3 regions of the Azospirillum thiophilum genome follow, and region 1 is predicted to be linked to each of the others. Evidence: riboswitches for the same ligand, from Rfam matches in the RefSeq annotation. Region 1 holds a riboswitch; each other region holds the start of a gene.
What was found. Region 1 has a riboswitch for thiamine pyrophosphate ahead of thiC (phosphomethylpyrimidine synthase ThiC). Riboswitches for the same ligand answer to the same signal wherever they lie in the genome.

Region 1 (5,780 bases):
CCGCAAGCGCAAGGCCGCCGCTGTCGAAGCGCCGGTGGAAGCCGCTCCGGCGATCCCGGCCGAGGTGCCGGCGGAAGCCGCCGCCGAAGCGGCTCCGGCCAAGAAGGCGTCCCGCAAGCGCAAGGCCGCGGCCGAAGCGCCGGCGGAAGCCGCTCCGGTCGTCGCCGAAGCGCCGGCCAAGGGCCGCAAGCGCAAGGCCGCCGCTGCCGCCGAAGCCCCGGCGGAGGTCGCCACCGACAAGGCTCCTGCCAAGAAGGCGGCGCGCAAGCGCAAGGCCGCTGCCGAAGCCCCGGTGGAAGCTGCTCCGGCGGTTGCCCCGACGGTCGAGGCGCCGGCCGCCGCTCCCGAGCCGGCGGCATCTGAACCGGCGACTGCCGGCGACGACGCCGACTCCCCGGCCAAGCCGCGCCGCGGCTGGTGGAAGCGGTAAGCCGAACGGCCCTTTCAGGACCTGAGGAACGGAAAAGGCGCCGCAGGGCGCCTTTTCCTTTTCCCGGACGTTATCTCCCTGCCACTTGGACAGGTCGGACCATGAGCAAGGCCTTCACCCGCGAGAACGACACGCCCGACGACGACGAGCTAGACGATCCGGCACCGCTTCCCCAGGGGTTCAAGAACTACATGACCCCGCCCGGCTTCCAGCGCCTGCAGGGGGAGCTGCGCCACCTGCTGCGGGTGGAGCGGCCGAAGGTGGTCGAGGTGGTGTCCTGGGCCGCCGGCAACGGCGACCGCTCGGAGAACGGCGATTACCTGTACGGCAAGAAGCGGCTGCGCGAGATCGACCGCCGCATCCGCTTCCTGAACAAGCGGCTGGAATCGGCGGTAGTGGTCAATCCGCAGGACCAGAAGAACCGCGAGCAGGTCTTCTTCGGCGCCACCGTCACCTATGCCCGCGACGATAGCACCGAGAACACCGTCACCATCGTCGGCGCCGATGAGGTCGACCCCGACCGCGGCCATATCAGCTGGATTTCCCCCATCGCCCGCGCCTTGCTGAAGGCCCGCGTGGGCGATGTGGTCGATGTGCGCACGCCGGCCGGGATGGAGCAGATCGAGGTGCTGGAGATCGGCTACGCGGAGTGACGGGTGGTTGTCCGGTCGCCCCCTCCCCATCCCTCCCCCTATCGGACGGACCTTCGGTCCGCCGAGGGCGGGAGAGGGGGGTAGGATTTTTGCGGAATTGCTGCGGAGTTCCCTCTCCCGCGAAGCTCTCGCACAAAGCTCTGCTTTGTGCTGACGCGGCAGGCGGACCGCAGGTCCGCCGAGAGCGGGGGAGGGTTAGGGAGGGGGCACAGCGCGCCCCCTCCCCCACACCTCACTCCGCGGCCGGCTGGTAGATCTCCCCGCCGGATTCGCGGAACTTCGACGACATCTCCGCCATGCCCGACTCGGCGGCCTCGCGGATTTCCTGCGTGATCTTCATCGAGCAGAATTTCGGCCCGCACATCGAACAGAAATGTGCGGTCTTGGCACCTTCCGCCGGCAGCGTCTCGTCGTGGTAGGCCATCGCCGTGTCGGGGTCGAGCGACAGGGCGAACTGGTCGCGCCAGCGGAACGAGAAGCGGGCCCGCGACATGGCGTCATCACGCAGTCGGGCCGCCGGGTGGCCCTTGGCGAGATCGGCGGCGTGGGCGGCGATCTTGTAGGCGATGACGCCGGCCTTCACGTCGTCGCGGTCGGGCAATCCCAGATGCTCCTTCGGCGTGACGTAGCAGAGCATCGCCGTGCCGAACCAGCCGATCATCGCCGCGCCGATGGCGCTGGTGATGTGGTCGTAGCCGGGTGCGATGTCGGTCACCAACGGCCCCAGCGTGTAGAAGGGCGCCTCGCCGCACAGCGCCAGCTGCTTTTCGACATTGTGCTTGATCTTGTGCATGGGCACATGGCCCGGCCCCTCGATCATCACCTGGACGTCACGGGCCCAGGCCAGCTTGGTCAGCTTGCCCAGCGTTTCCAGCTCGGCGAACTGGGCGGCGTCGTTGGCGTCGGCCTGGCTGCCCGGCCGCAGCCCGTCGCCCATCGACAGCGCCACGTCATAGGTGCGGCAGATCTCGACGATATCGGCGAAATGATCGTAGAGGAAATTCTCGCGGTGATGCGCCAGGCACCATTTGGCGATGATCGAGCCGCCGCGCGAGACGATGCCGGTCACCCGCTTGGCCGTCAGCGGAATGTGGGCCAGCCGCAGCCCGGCATGGATGGTGAAATAGTCGACGCCCTGCTCCGCCTGCTCGATCAGCGTGTCGCGGAACAGCTCCCAGGTCAGATCCTCGGCCTTGCCCTTGACCTTCTCCAGCGCCTGGTAGATCGGCACCGTGCCGATGGGAACCGGCGAATTGCGCAGGATCCATTCGCGGGTCTGGTGGATGTCGGCGCCGGTCGACAGGTCCATCACCGTGTCGGCGCCCCAGCGGATCGCCCACACCATCTTCTCCACCTCCTCCTCGATCGAGGAGGTCACGGCGGAGTTGCCGATGTTGGCGTTGATCTTGGTCAGGAAGTTGCGGCCGATGATCATCGGCTCCGATTCGGGGTGGTTGACGTTGGACGGGATGATCGCCCGCCCGCGCGCCACCTCGTCGCGCACGAACTCCGGCGTGATGAAATCGGGAATGTCGGCACCGAAATCCTCGCCGTCCCTCGCCGCCTCAAGCGCTGCGGCACGGCCGAGATTCTCGCGGATGGCGATGTATTCCATCTCGGCGGTGACGATGCCGGCGCGGGCGTAGGCCATCTGGGTGACCGCGACGCCGCCCCGGGCACGCAACACGTCGCCGGCCGCCATCTTGCCCGCGGTCGCCTCGACATCGCCGCGCGCCAGGATCCAGTCGCGGCGGTGCTTGGCCAGCCCGGCCCGCACGTCGATGGCGACCTGATCGTCGGTGTAGGGGCCCGAGGGGTCATAGACGGCCAGCGGCGGCTCGCCGCCGGACAGCGCGATCTCGCGCAGGGCGACGCGCAGTTCGGGAAAGCGGGTGCCGGGCACATGGATTTTCCGCGACGACGGCAGCGGGCCGGTCGAGATGCGGACAGCGGATTCGTTGAAGTCCTTGGGCATTGGGTTTCTCCGTCGGAGGTGGGCGGACAAACCCGGGACTGCGGACGGAGGTGCGGTGTCTTCGTGCGGACCGTTACCCATGGCGGGTAAAAACGGACGGCCTGGGCCGGATGCGGCCCGTCACGAGGTCCCTCCCTTCGCCGGTATGACCCGGATCAGGTTCAAAGGGTCACCACGCTGCCGCGGGGCGCCTGTCGCGCCGTCCGGCCGTTGGTATCTCAGTCCCCTGTCGGGACCCCCCTGGAATGAGCCCATCCTGCCGGGGCGGGCGCCGCCTGTCAAAAGGAAAGAGCCGCAGACGATCCGCCTGCCATATTGTGGAAAATGCCGGCTACATCCAGCGCTTCAGCCGCACATAGATCATTGGCAGCAGTGCCGACAGAACCATGAGCAGCAGGGTGGAGGGATAGCCGAACGGCGAGTCGGACCCCGGCATGTCGCTGAAATTCATGCCGCCGATGCTGGCGACCAGGGTCGGCGGGAACAGCAGCACGGTCAAGACCGACACGATCTTGACGATCTCGTTCTGCTCGACGTTGATCTGGCCCAGCGCGGTGTCCAGCGCCAGAGCCACCTTGCCAGCCAGGAAACGGGCATATTGGTCGAGCCCGCGCAGATCCTGCAACGTGGTCTTGGCCCAGCGCCGCGTCGCCTTGCCGGAGTTCCAGCCGTCGCCGCGCGCCAGGAAATCGGTCATGCGGGTGAGGCTTGCCAGGCTGACCCGCGCCTTGCCGATCAGATGCCCGGCATGGCCGATGCGCTTCAGCGTCTGCGAATCGTCCAGCGTCTCGCCGCGCGAGCGCAGCTTGCGGCCACGGAAGAAGCGGCGGTTCAGCACGTCCAGCTCCACCCCCGTCCGCCGCAGCACGGCGGAGGTGCGGTCGACCATGCCGTCGACCAGCGCCGCCAGCACCAGCTCCCCGCGCGACGCGGCGACCTGCCCATGGGTGGCGCGGCGGCGGAAGGCCAGCAGGGCTTGCGGGTCGATGTCATGGATGGTGACCAGCCGCCGCCCGGCCAGCACGAAGCTGACGGTCGCGATGCGCGGCTCGTCGGTATCGGCCCAGACCAGCGCGGTGACGGTCATGGTCAGCGTTCCGCCGGTGACGCGCAGGCGGCTCGACTCCTCGATCTCCGCCATCTGCTCGCGGGTCGGCAGGCTGGCGCCGATCAGTGCCTCCGCCTGCGCCAGTTCGTCGGCCGTCGGGTTGATCAGGTCGAGCCAGACCGCAGCCTCGGGCAGCGGCGCCGCCTCGTCGGTGGCCTCCCGCGCCCAGCGCAGCAGACCGCCGTCATTGACGAAGACATGCAGCAAGGGTGCGCTCCTTGCGAAATTGGCTGGAGAATGGGCTCCGGGCGGCTCTTGGCCCTTTTCGGTCAGGTCACCCTGCCGCCCCGCCGCGGCTTGGACGGGGCCGGCGCGGGCTCCGGCGCCTGCTCGCCGTCCAGATCCAGCGCCGCGCCTTCCTCCTTCAGCGCCTGTTCCAGCTTGCGGCGGAAGGCACCGCCGTCATCCCGGGCATCGAGGAAGTGGCCGACCGCTTCCTTGGCCGCGTCGCTGTCGTAGGGAACCTTGCCGAACACCGCCAGCTTGGCACGTTCCACCAGCTTGGGGTCCATCCGGTCGCGGATGGCCTTCATCTGGCGGAGCAGTTCCTTGCGCAGGTCGCTCATCGGCTTCCTCCCCTACGGCCGGCCTCCTGCGGTCGGCCGGCTTCCCCCCTATATGGGCCGTCAGGCCTTGCCGATCAGGGTGCCGGCGCCGCCCTCGGTGAAGATTTCCAGCAGCAGCGCATGCGGAACGCGGCCGTCCAGGATGACCGCGGCGTCGACGCCCTGTTCGACCGCGCCGATGCAGGTCTCGATCTTCGGGATCATGCCGCCGGACGCGGTGCCGTCGGCGATGGCCTTGTGGGCATCCTCCAGCGACATCTTCTCGATCAGGGTCTTGTTCTTGTCCAGCACGCCGGCGACGTCGGTCAGCAGGAAGAAGCGCGCCGCCTTCACTGCCGCCGCGACGGCGCCGGCCGCCGTATCGGCATTGATGTTGTAGGTGTCGCCGTTCACGTCGAAACCGACCGGCGCGATCACCGGGATGATGTCCGACTGCGCGAGAGCGTGCAGGATCTGCGGGTTCACCTTGTAGGGCTCGCCGACGAAGCCGAGGTCCAGCACCCTCTCGATGTTGCTGTCGGGGTCGCGCTGCACGCGCTCCAGCCGGCGGGCGATGATCAGGTTGCTGTCCTTGCCCGACAGGCCAACGGCGCGGCCGCCGGCGCTGTTGATGGCGGCGACGATCTGCTTGTTGATCGAGCCGGCCAGCACCATCTCGACCACCTCGACCGTCTCCTTGTCGGTGACGCGCAGACCGTCGATGAAGCTCGACTTGATCTTCAGCCGCTCCAGCATCTGGCCGATCTGCGGGCCGCCGCCATGGACGACCACCGGGTTGATGCCGACCTGCTTCAGCAGCACGATGTCGCGCGCGAACAGCTCCGCCAGCCCGGCGTCGCCCATGGCATGGCCGCCGTACTTGATGACGAAGGTGCTCCCGGCATAGCGGCGCATGTAGGGCAGCGCTTCGGACAGGGTACGGGCCTTGGCGAGCCACTCGTCACGGGTGGGAGTCTGCACGGGAGGATGCCCTTTGTCGGGGTGGACGGTTGGGCTTCTTTAACGGAAAGGCCGGCCGGTTGCCTAGGGGGCAATTTAACGGCCGGAC
Region 2 (5,780 bases), 780 kb from region 1:
CGGTGGCCGGCAGGCCGGGCGGCAGGACCAGCACCGGGGTGCCGGTCTCCAGCGGCAGGCGGTCGGGGATGTGGTGCAGCGACACCCGCTCCCCCGCGCGCACGGCGGCCGATTGCGCCACCACGACCAGATCGGCGTAGGAGGCCCGTTCCGTCAGCAACTCGACATGGTCGCCCTCCTCGACCGACCAATCATAGGACAGGCCGTCCAACGCCTGGCGCACTTCCCGCTCGATCCGTTCGGCATTCTCATGGGCGATGGCGGTGGCCTCCGCCATGAAGCCGTAGGAGGCGGCGCGGCCGGTGGCGCCCGCCGGCATCGACACCGGGGTGGCGATGTAGAGCGCCTGGATATGCGCGGAAAAGCGCTTGGCCAGCGCCACGGCGACGGCAAGGCGGCCGGCGTGGGCGTCGTCGTTGGCCATGTGCAGCAGGATGGTCTTGATCTGCATTTCCCGGCGTCTCCCGTCTTTTTCCGGCCGTCTTTTCCGACCGCCTGCCGTCCTTTGCCCCATGGCTGCCATGCGGCAGCGGAGCGGTTGCCTTCTAGGTAACGCTCCGCCGGGCCGGTTGGCAACGCCGCAGGGTGCGGCTTACTTCACCACGACCGCATATTGGTCGACCGGGGCCACCGTCTTGATCAGGCCGCGTGCCTTGAGGAACTCGGCGAAGCGGGTATAGCGCTCGGCATCCAGGGCGGCCGGGCTATGGGCAAAGCGCGGCAGCGTGTCGGCCCAGGCGCGGCGGTTCAGCTCGTCGTTCAGCTCCGGCCGGTCCTTGACGAAGGCGGCCTGCGCCTCCTCCGGATGGTTGAGGATGTAGAGCGTCGCCCGCTCCACCGCCGACAGGAAGCGCTTGAAGCGCGGATCGTCGGTCTTGCCCTTCTGCGCGACCAGGATCAGCTCGTCATAGGGCGGGACGCCCTCCTCCTCGGGATAGAAGGCGCGGCCGGGATGCTTCTCGATCTCCATCTGGTTCAGCTCGAAGTTCCGGAAGGCGCCGACCACCGCGTCGACCTGCCCCGACAGCAGCGATGGCGACAGCGAGAAGTTGACGTTCACCAGCTCGACGTCCTTCAGGCTCAGCCCGTGCTTCTCCAGCATGGCGCCGAGCAGCGCGTCCTCGAATCCGGCGATGGAGAAGCCGATCTTGCGGCCCTTCAGGTCCTTCAGCGTCTTCACCGGCCCGTCGCGCAGCACGACGACCGAGTTCAGCGGCGTGGAGACCAGCGTGCCGACGCGGACCAGCGGCAGCCCCTCTGCCACATGCAGGATCAGCTGCGGCTGGTAGGACACGGCGAGGTCGGTCTTGCCGGCGGCGACCAGCTTGGGCGGGTCGTTGGGATCGGCCGGCGCGGTCAGCGTCACGTCGAGCCCGGCATCCTTGAAGAAGCCCTTTTCCTGGGCGACGACCAGCGGCGCATGGTCCGGGTTGACGAACCAGTCCAGCATCACGGACAGCTTGTCCTGAGCCAGCGCCGGCAGCGACGTCATCAGGCTGGCGGCCATCAGGCCGGCGGCGAACAGGTGCTTCATCGGGCGTCTCTTCCCTTCGGGGGTTGAATCATGATTCGGCGTCATCGGCCGGCTGGGTGTCGGATTGCCAGGGCAGCGCGCGCCGGGCGAGGGCGTCGACCGCGGCATAGAGCGTCACCGCGAACAGCCCCAGCACCAGCACGGCGGCGAACAGAAGGTCGATCTGCATGCGGGCGTTGGCATGCAGCATCAGGTAACCGAGGCCGGAGGAGGAGCCGACCCATTCGCCGATCACCGCCCCGATGGGGGCGACGGCGGCGGCCACCCGCACGCCGGACCAGAAGGCGGGCAGGGCGGCCGGCAGGCGGATGGTCCACAGGATGGCGGCGGGCGAGGCGCCCATGGTGCGGGCAAGGTCGAGCCAGCCCGGATCGGTGCGGCGCAGCCCGTCGAACAGCGCCGTCGTCACCGGGAAATAGATGACCAGCACCGCCATGGCGATTTTGGACGCCATGCCGTAGCCCAGCCACAGCACCAGCAGCGGCGCCAGCGCGAAGACCGGGATCGCCTGGCTGACCAGCAGCAGCGGCATCAGCCAGCGCCGGGCGGTGCGGAAGCGCGCCAGCAACAGCGCGCTGACCGTGCCCAACGCCACGCCGGCGACCAGCCCGATCAGGATCTCGGCCAGCGTGGTCAGCCCGTGGTTCAGCAGCAGCGGCGCCTGCCGTCGCATGGCGTCGGCCACCGCCAGCGGCCCGGGCAGCAGGTAGCGCGGCAGGCCGGTGGCCCAGACCAGCGCCTGCCAGCCGGCGGCCAGCACGGCGAGGGTGACCGCGGCGCGCAGCAGCGCCTTCATTCGGCCAGCCTCCGCAACAGCTCGGCCTGGAGCGCCAGCAGGGCGGGATCGTCGACGCGGCGCGGGACCGCGCCGGCAGGCTCCAGCGCCGGCCCCATGGTGGCGGGGCGGCCGGTCATCACATGCAGGCGGTCGCCGAGCCGCAGCGCCTCCAGCGGGTCGTGGGTGACCATCAGCACGGTGCGGCCGGCCAGCGTCTCCGCCGCCGTCTCCTGGAGGCGCAGGCGGGTGATGGCGTCGAGCGCCGAGAAGGGCTCGTCCATCAGGACCAGCGGCTTGTCCTCCATCAGCGTGCGGGCGAGCGCCACGCGCTGCCGCTGGCCACCGGACAGGGCGGCGGGCCGGTCGCGCTCGCGGCCCGCCAGCCCGACGCGCTCCAGCAGGGCGCGGGCGCGCTCCACCCGCGCGGCATCGGGTCGGCGGTGGCGCAGCCGGTCGCCCAGCAGCACATTGTCCAGGACCGTCAGCCAGGGCAGCAGCAGATCCTGCTGCGCCATGTAGGCGATGCGGCCGGCCAGCGGCCGGCGGTCGCCGGTGACGACGGCGGTGGGCGGCTCCGGCTCGGCCAGCCCGGCGAGGATGCGCAGCAGCGTGGTCTTGCCGACGCCGCTCGGCCCCAGCAGGCAGGTGGTCTTCCCCGCCGGCAACTCCAGCGTCAGGTCGGAGAACAGCAGCGTGCCGCCATAGGTCAGCCGTGCCCCGGCGATGGTGACCGACAGCGGGGTCATCGCGGACACGGGCGCGGACACGGGCGCGGGGAGGTGGGGCAGGTCCGGGGATGCGTCTTGTCTGGCATCACTGATCCCTACGCCGGCATGAACCGGATCAGGTTCCAGGGGTCGTTCCGCAACGGAACCTCTCAGCCGCCCATCGGCTCCCCCCAGTGAAGGCGGCGACTATAGGCGCGGACGATCCGTGACCGCAAGCATCGCCGGCACCGGCTCCCGTCCTGCGGAAGCGCCTTCAGCGCTTGAGCCATCAGCGCTTGACCGGGCCGCGGCGCCGCCTAGTTTGTGGCGGACATGACGGAGTCCCTCCCCTGACCACGCCGTTCCGCACCCCGCTGTTCATCGGCGGCGAGATCTATCGCGGCTCGACCTATGGGCCGAAGCACCCGCTGGCGATCCCGCGCGTCTCGACCGCCATCGACCTCAGCCGCGCCATGGGATGGCTGCCGGATCAGGTCTATCTCGAAACCCATGTCGCCAGCGAACGCGAACTGGCGCGCTTCCATACCCTCGACTACATCGCGGCGCTGAAGCGGGCCGAGGCCGAGCAGCGGGTGGACGAGGCGACGGCGGCCCGCCACAATCTCGGCAAGCTGGAAAACCCGGTCTTCGCCGAGATGTACCGGCGGCCGGCCCACAGCAGCGGCTCGGCGCTCCAGGCGGCGCGGCTGCTGGGGGACCGGCCGGCCGGTCTGGTCTATGCCCCGGCCGCCGGCACCCATCATGCGCGCCGCGACCGGGCCAGCGGCTTCTGCTACTTCAACGCGCCGGTTCTCGGAATCCTGGAACTGCTCGACCATGGGCTGGAGCGGGTGTTGTATGTCGATCTCGACGCCCATCACGGCGACGGGGTGGAGGAGGCGTTCGCCGACGACGACCGGGTGTTGACCGTCTCGGTCCACGAGGATGGGCGCTGGCCCTACACCGGCAAGGCGGAGGACCGGGCCGGCGGCTTGGCCCGCAACCTGCCGGTGCCGCCCGGCTTCAACGACAGCGAGATGGTGCATGTGATGGAGGCGGCGGTCCTGCCGCTGGCCCGTGCCTTCCGCCCGCAGGCGATGGTGATCCAGACCGGGGCCGATGCTCTGGCCGAGGATCCGCTGAGCCGGCTGGAGCTGTCCAACCGCGCGCTGTGGGAGGCGGTGGCGGCGCTGCTGCCGCTGGCGCCGCGGGTGCTGGTGGTCGGCGGCGGCGGCTACAATCCCTGGTCGGTCGGGCGCTGCTGGGCCGGGATCTGGGCGGTGATGAACGGCATCGACCCGGCGCAGCCGCCCACGCCGGAGGCGGAGGCGGTGCTGCGGTCATTGACCTGGAGCCGCGCCGCCGGCCGCAATCCGCCCGGCCATTGGTTCACCACCATCGCCGACGTTCCGCGGCCGGGGCCGGTGCGCGACGCGGTGAAGCGAGTGGCGGAGATGGCGCTGTCCTGAGCCTGTGCGGACGCCCGCGCCGCGTCCGGGTCTTGTGGGACGAAATCCGGACCGAACCGTGACGATTCGTTGACGAACGCGGATTGTTCGTTGATTCTCGTTCACCTGTGGCGATGCCTGTTCCACCGCGTCCGGCGGACGGAACGGCACCGGTTTCAGGGAGGAGAACGGGCGGGCGGATGTCGAACACGACGCTGTTCCTGATCGCCATCGTCGTCATCATGCTGGCCGCCGTCCCGGTCGCCATGATGCTGAAGGATTTCCTGCCGAACATCCTGGAAAAGAGCAGCGGCCTGGAGCAGATCGAGAACCGCATCTATGTGCTGCATGCCGAGGCGCACGAGTTGCAGAACCGCGTCAACCAGCTGGTCCAGCGCCGCAACAGCCAGTCGTCGGACCGCCACCGGCTGGAAACCGACATCCGCAAGGCCGAGAAGCTGATCAAGGATCTGGCCGAACAGCCGCCGCTGTTCGTGCACGAGGTCGGCGACCCGCAGGCCGGACTGATGAAGTTCGCCGCAACGGTCACCCAGGAGAAGGCTTCCTCCGCGGCGGGAGCGGGCGGGGAACGGGCGGCGCTCAACCCGATCTGGCGCTGCGCCAATGTGGCGGAGGTCTGGGCCTCCAGCTTCGACGAGGCCCGGCAGATGGTCGAGGTCGCCTTTCCCTTCAAGATGGGGTTCCAGAAGAGCTTCATGCGCGGCGACGCGCGCAAGGGTGGGGTGCCATCCGCCCCGGCGACCGTGCGGACGAAGGCCGGTGCCCACACATGATGATCAACTTCATCATCGTCCTGGCGATCGTCGCCATCGGGGCGTGGCTCGGCAACGTGCTGCTGGCGGTGGAGCAGCGGGTATCGCAGTCCCGCCAGCGCGTCCGTGGCGTGCGGTCCAACCTGGACAAGCTGGATGCCACCATCCACCGCCTGCACCGCGAGGAAGAGGCGCTCCATGCCGAGATCGGCGAGTTGGTGCGTGGCATGGTGGAATTGCGCGGCAAGCAGGCCGAAGTGCAACAGCGCCTGACGGAGGCGCAGTCCAAGCGCCGCCCGCAGATCCTGATCCTGACCGACCGCCGCAATCCGGGCGACAAGGAATGGCTGGTCACCGTGGTGAACCAGCAGATCGGCGAGATCGATGCCGTCCATCCGCTGGCCACCGAATGGGCGCGCGGTCGCACCTATCTGGTGTGGGCGGAGTCGGACCGCGAGGCCGCAGAGCGCGCCAACCGACGCTTCAGCGCCCGGCCGGGCTATCATGTGCGCTCGGTGACACCGGTCAAGGAAAACCTGT
Region 3 (5,780 bases), on a different replicon from region 1:
CGGGCGCGGACGGCGACCGGTCAGGCGGAAATGGACTGCGCGGTCGATCAGGCCGGTCAGTCCATCCGGCGCCAGCAGCACGGTCAGCAGCAGGGCCATGCCGTAGACCACCAGATAGCCGCGCTCCAGGAAGCGGAACCATTCCGGCAGATGCAGCAGCAGCACGGCCCCCAGCACCGCCCCGGCCATCCGTCCGCGCCCGCCGACGATGGCGATGGTGAGGATCGAGACCATCACCGGGAATTCCAGCACCTCCGGCGAGACGACGCGCTGGGTGTGCACCGCCAGCGCCCCGGCGGCCCCGGCGAACGATGCGCTGATGCCGAAGGCGGTCAGCCGCAGCCGGCCGACGTCGAGCCCGAGCGTCGCTGCCGCCAGCGGGTCGTCGCGCAGGGTCTCCAGCGACCGGCCGAGCCGGCCGCGCGTCAGCCGCCAGCCGGCCAGCCCGCCCAGCGCCACCAATCCCCAGACCAGCGCCGCCATCGGCAGCCCGCGCGGCACCGCCCAGCCGAACAGCACCACCCCCGGCACCCCGGCCAGCCCGTTTGCGCCGCCGGTCAGCTCCGGCAGATTGACCGCCAGCAGATGCAGCACCTGCGCGATCCCCAGCGTCGCCAGCGCGAAATAGTGCGACTCCAGCCGCAGCACCGCCAGCCCGACCGGCAGAGCCACTGCCAGCGGCACCAGCAGCGACAGCGGAAAGGTCGCCTCGAAGCCCAGCCCGTAGCGGCTGCCGAGGATGCCCGTGACATAGGCGCCCACGCCGAAGAAGGCGCCCTGCGCCAGCGACAGCGCCCCGCCCAGCCCGAAGACGATCTGGAAACCGAAGCCGGCCAGCGCATAGACCCCGGCGACGGTGAGGACGCGCAGGCCGTAGGGAGTTGCGAAAGCGAACGCATAGATCAGCAGGGCGAGGGCAGCCGCGGACAACACGGCATCCGCCCCTCTCCAGCGAGGGAAGCGCCTCTCACCCACGGCGCCGCACCGCTTCGCCGAACAGCCCTTGCGGCCGCAGAACCAGGATCGCCAGCAGCGTCAGGTACAGCGCCCCCAGCGCCACCGGGTAGGACAGCACCGACGACACCCCCACCTCGAACAGTGCGATCAGCAGCGCCCCCACCACCGCGCCGGGCACCGACCCCCAGCCGCCGATCGTCACCGCGATGTAGGCCTTGAGGATCAGGTCACCGCCCGATGTCGGGGTGACGAAATAGCGGTTGGCGAGCAGCAGCCCGGCCGCCCCGGCGCAGGCGGCGGCGATGGCGAAGGTCACCAGGATCATCGCGGTGACCGGCACACCGCAGGCGCGCGCCATCTCCGGATCCTGCGCCGTCGCCCGCAGCCGGCGGCCGAGCTGGGTGCGGGCGAACACCCATTGCTGCGCACCGATCAGCAGCGCCGCCACCGCGATGATGGCGAGCGATTGCACCGGCAGCGCCAGCCCGCCGACATGGAGAGTGTCGTCGACGATCAGCGGCGGGGCGGCGCGCGGCTCCGGCCCGAACAGGATGGCGGCGCCGTTCTGCAGGATGATGCCGACGGCGATGGTGCTGATGAAGACCGACACCGGCGGCCGGCGCCGCAGCGGCAGATAGGCCGCCAGCGCCAGCAGCAGCCCGAGCCCTGCCATCAGGACCAGCACCGCCGGCAACAGCACGATGCCCGGAAGAGGAATGAGCGGCGCGAGCGCCACCGCCAGCAGGCCGCCGGCCATCACGAGGTCGCCCTGGGCGAAATTCACCGCCGAGGTGGCGTTCAGCACCAGAACGAATCCGAGCGCCACCAGGGCGTAGGCCGCCCCCAGCGCCAAGCCGTTGACCAGCAGTTGAAGCGCCGCCATCCGTCACTTCGCCGCAAGCGTCGGGTCGTCGTAGCGCTTCACCAGCGCCGGCACGCGGCTGGTCCCGTCATAGCAGACGATGACGGCGGAATGGGCCATGTTGCCCTTGCCGTCCGACCGGTAGGTCATGGCGAGGCCCTGGAAGGTCCCGGCCGCCAGCGCCTTGCGGATGGCGTCGGGGCTGCGGGCGCCGGCCTTCACCGCCTCCAGCACCATGGTCATGCCGTCATACTGGCCGAGCGCGAAGGCGTCCGGCTCCTTGCCGAAGGCGGCGCGGTAGGCGTCGGTGAAGGCCTCGACCTCCGGTGTGCCGCCGGAAACCGGCGAAGCCGCCGTCTCGGCGCAGACGCCCTTCAGCTCCGCCGGCTCCAGCAGGGCCGCGGTGCTCGGCTGGTGCATGGCGGAGCCGGCGACGATCGGCACCGTCACACCGCTGGACGCCGCCTGCTTCAGCAGCAGCGCGGTCGGGCCGGAATGCAGGTGCAGCACCAGCACGTCGGGCTTGGCGGCCAGCGCCTTGGTCAGCACCGGCAGCAGATCCTTGGCGGCTGGGTCCACCCCCTCCTCGAACACCGGGGTGACGCCCAGCGCCTTGAAGGCGGCGTCGAGATGCGCCTTGCCGCTCTGGCCATAGGCGGTGGTCTGGTAGATGACGGCGGGCTGCCGCTTGCCCAACTCCTCCACCACATAGCGGGCATGGGCGGATTTGGTCACCGCGTCGCCGGGGAAGAATCGGAAGACCCAGGGGTTGCCCTGCTCGGTGATCGATGCGGTGCCGGAGACGGTGACCAGCGGAAGCTTCAGCTCCTGCGCCAGCGGCAGCATCGCCAGCATCTGGGTGCCGAGCATGCTGGCAGCGACCGCGCCCACCCTGCCGCTGCCGGCCGCACGCTCCAGCGCCGTCACCGCCGCTTCCGGCGAGGTGCCGGTGTCGACCACCTCGGATGCGATGGCGATGCCGGCCGGGGTCTGCTTCAGCGCCAGCACCGCGCCGTTGCGCTGGCTGGTGCCCTCCAGCGACAGGAAGCCGGTCAGCGGCACCAGCACCGGAAAGGACAGGGCGTCGTCGGCCCGGGCGCCGGGGAATGCACCGAAGGATGCCAGCGCCGACGTGGCCGCCAGCAGGCCGATCAGAAGGGAAAGCGTGCGCCGCATGACCTGTAACTCCCTACGCGCGCCGGCAGCGTGGCGACGCGGAGGAACGGAGCCGCCTTGCGGATCCGGTCGGCTCCCTTCGCCGGCATGACCCGGATCAGGTTCGATGGGTGTGTCTCAGCCCATGCGTCCGCACAGCATGCGTCGGCACAGGCACCCCAGCCGTGAACGAGCGGCGAGAGTGTCGCCGCCAAGCGCCTGTTGTCAAGAACCCAGCCGGCGGCGTGCCATCATCGTTTCACGATGCAGGATATAGAGGCCGCTGCCGATGATGACCATGGCACCGACCAGCACCGGCACCGTCGGCAGGTCGCCGAACACCAGCCAGCCGAACAGGCTGGCCCACACCATGCCGGTATATTCGAACGGCGCCACCACCGCCGGCGGTGCCCGGCGGAAGGCCTGGGTCAGCAGAACCTGGGCCCCGGCGCCCAGCACCCCCACCAGCGACATCAGCCCCAATCCGAAGGCGGTCGGCGCCGTCCAGACCGGGACCGCGAGCGCGCCGCTGACCACCGTCGTCGTCAACAGGAGATAAAGCACGATCGATGCGCTGGTCTCGGTCCGCGACAGGCCACGCACCGCCAGCGCCGCCAGGGCATAGAACAGCGCGGCGACCAGCCCGACCAGCACCGGCACCAGCGGCGCCCCGGCCGATGGCTGCGCCATCACCACCACACCGCCGAATCCCACGACAACGGCGGCCCAGCGGCGCCAGCCCACCGGCTCGCCCAGCAGCGGGGCCGACAGCGCAGTGATGAACAGCGGACCGGCGAAGCTCAGCACATAGACGTCGGCGAGCGGCAGTTCCCTGAAGGCATAGAAGAAGCAGCCCATCGAGATCAGGCCGGCGAAGGCGCGCCAGACATGGCCCCAGGGCCGCCGTGTCCGCATCGCGGCAATCCCGCCGCCGCGCACCAGCGTATAGCCGCCCACCAGCAGGAAGGCGACCAGCGAGCGCACGAACATCAGCTGCGGCACCGGGTAATCGGCCGTCAGGACCTTGATCAGCGTATCCATCGCCGCGAACAGCAGGATGGCGATCAGGAAGCAGCCGACGGCATAGGGAACCGAATCGGCCTCGGCGGGCAGCAGATCGGCGGTCTCGGCGTCGGTCATGGCAGGGAATCGGGACGGCAATGGCGGAAGATGCCCACATTATGGGCAATCCCCATCGCGTCCCAATGCCACAACCGCAGGTCAGACCGGCGTGGAATTTCGGCGGGGTGGGGGCATCGTCAGCCGACACCTCACCGGGTCAGCACCATCACCAGCCGTTCCACCGGCGCGTCGTTGACCAGATGCGAGTCGACGATCTCGTCGATGTCCTCCGGCGTTTCGGGCCGATACCAGATGCCTTCCGGATAGACCACCATCAGCGGACCGGCGGAACAGAAGCCGAGGCATCCCGTCATCGCCATGCCGATATCGGCCAGCCCCTTGCCCTGGATTTTCTGGTCAAGCCGCTGCCACAGCGGATGGGCGCCATTGGCGGCGCAGCTACCGCGGGGATGGCCGGGCGGGCGCTGCTGGGCGCAGCAGAAGACGTGGTGGCGGAAGGTCTGCGGAACGTCGAGCGGCATCGGGCGTGCTCCATGGCCATACAGTTTGTATGGGTAATGATCATGCCAGATTGCTGCGCCGCGGCAAGATTTTTGTAATGCTTCTAAGTTGGGGATCAGCCTCGATCCGCCTGCGGACGAAATGCTTGGTCAGCGCAGGGGTTGCCGGTTAAGACTCCAGGCATGGGTTGAACAGGAGACGCCGGTGGTTCTGAGCGGGTCGGTCAGGGGACAGCCGGGCGCCGTGCCGGGCTGGGTCGGGTATGCGCTGCTGCCGGTCCTCAACCTCGTCGCGGCCTTCGTGCTGTCGGGGCTGGTGATCCTGGTCATCGGCGAGAATCCGGTCGACGTGCTGTCGCTGATGCTGACGGAGGCGGTGGGCTACCCGGAGGCCATTGGCTACACCCTCTACTACGCCACCGACTACATCTTCACCGGATTGGCGGTCGCCATCGCCTTCCATTGCGGACTCTTCAACATCGGCGGCGAGGGACAGGCCTATCTGGGCGGGCTCGGCGCCGGGCTGGTGGCGCTGGCGCTGACCGGCTGGCCCTGGCCGGTGGTGGCCTTGCTGGCGGTGCTGGCCTCGGCACTGTTCGGAGCCGCCTGGGCCTTCATTCCGGCCTGGCTGCAGGCCAAGCGCGGCAGCCACATCGTCATCACGACGATCATGTTCAATTTCATCGCCGCCTCGCTGATGACCTGGCTGCTGGTGGACGTGCTGATCCGCCCCGGCAGCCAGTCGCCGGAAACCCGCGAGTTCGATCTCGGCGTCTGGCTGCCGTCGATGGACCGGGCGCTCGGCTGGTTCGGCATCGCCATCCCGGCCTCGCCCCTGAACCTGTCATTCCTGTGGGCGCTGGCCTGCTGCGCCCTGTTCCATCTCTTCCTGCGCCGGACCCGCTGGGGCTACGAGCTGCGGACCGTGGGGAGGAACGAACGGGCGGCGGTCTATGCCGGCATCTCGCCCGCCCGGAACATCATAATCGCCATGCTGATCTCCGGTGCCCTGGCCGGCTTCGTCGGCGTCAACGAGATCCTGGGGGTGCAGCATCGCGTCATCCTGAACTTCACCGGCGGGGTCGGCTTCGTCGGCATCGCGGTGGCGCTGATGGGGCGCAACCATCCTGTCGGGATCATCCTGGCGGCCCTGCTGTTCGGCATCCTGGCGCAGGGCGGCGGCCAGCTGTCCTTCGACTATCCGACGATCAACCGCGAACTGG

Region 2: it holds a riboswitch for thiamine pyrophosphate, as region 1 does, so the genes downstream of both, AL072_RS12140 (ABC transporter ATP-binding protein) here and thiC (phosphomethylpyrimidine synthase ThiC) in region 1, are expected to answer to the same signal.
Region 3: it holds a riboswitch for thiamine pyrophosphate, as region 1 does, so the genes downstream of both, AL072_RS22130 (ABC transporter substrate-binding protein) here and thiC (phosphomethylpyrimidine synthase ThiC) in region 1, are expected to answer to the same signal.

Annotation. Positions count from the first base shown of each region.
Region 1 is NZ_CP012401.1:374,710-380,489, forward strand. It holds gene AL072_RS01730 (Rne/Rng family ribonuclease) at 1-430, shown strand, start outside; gene greB (transcription elongation factor GreB) at 532-1,083, shown strand; gene thiC (phosphomethylpyrimidine synthase ThiC) at 1,316-3,058, opposite strand; TPP riboswitch at 3,174-3,310, opposite strand; gene AL072_RS01745 (magnesium transporter CorA family protein) at 3,390-4,373, opposite strand; gene AL072_RS01750 (hypothetical protein) at 4,436-4,732, opposite strand; gene argB (acetylglutamate kinase) at 4,793-5,692, opposite strand; gene AL072_RS01760 (cation:proton antiporter domain-containing protein) at 5,768-5,780, opposite strand, start outside.
Region 2 is NZ_CP012401.1:2,631,935-2,637,714, reverse strand. It holds gene AL072_RS12155 (universal stress protein) at 1-451, opposite strand, end outside; gene AL072_RS12150 (ABC transporter substrate-binding protein) at 593-1,534, opposite strand; gene AL072_RS12145 (ABC transporter permease) at 1,563-2,330, opposite strand; gene AL072_RS12140 (ABC transporter ATP-binding protein) at 2,327-3,058, opposite strand; TPP riboswitch at 3,115-3,221, opposite strand; gene AL072_RS12135 (acetoin utilization protein AcuC) at 3,301-4,488, shown strand; gene AL072_RS12130 (hypothetical protein) at 4,668-5,261, shown strand; gene AL072_RS12125 (hypothetical protein) at 5,258-5,780, shown strand, end outside.
Region 3 is NZ_CP012403.1:668,337-674,116, reverse strand. It holds gene AL072_RS22140 (branched-chain amino acid ABC transporter ATP-binding protein/permease) at 1-933, opposite strand, end outside; gene AL072_RS22135 (branched-chain amino acid ABC transporter permease) at 968-1,840, opposite strand; gene AL072_RS22130 (ABC transporter substrate-binding protein) at 1,844-2,995, opposite strand; TPP riboswitch at 3,053-3,166, opposite strand; gene AL072_RS22125 (DMT family transporter) at 3,200-4,114, opposite strand; gene AL072_RS22120 ((2Fe-2S) ferredoxin domain-containing protein) at 4,246-4,578, opposite strand; gene AL072_RS22115 (ABC transporter permease) at 4,763-5,780, shown strand, end outside.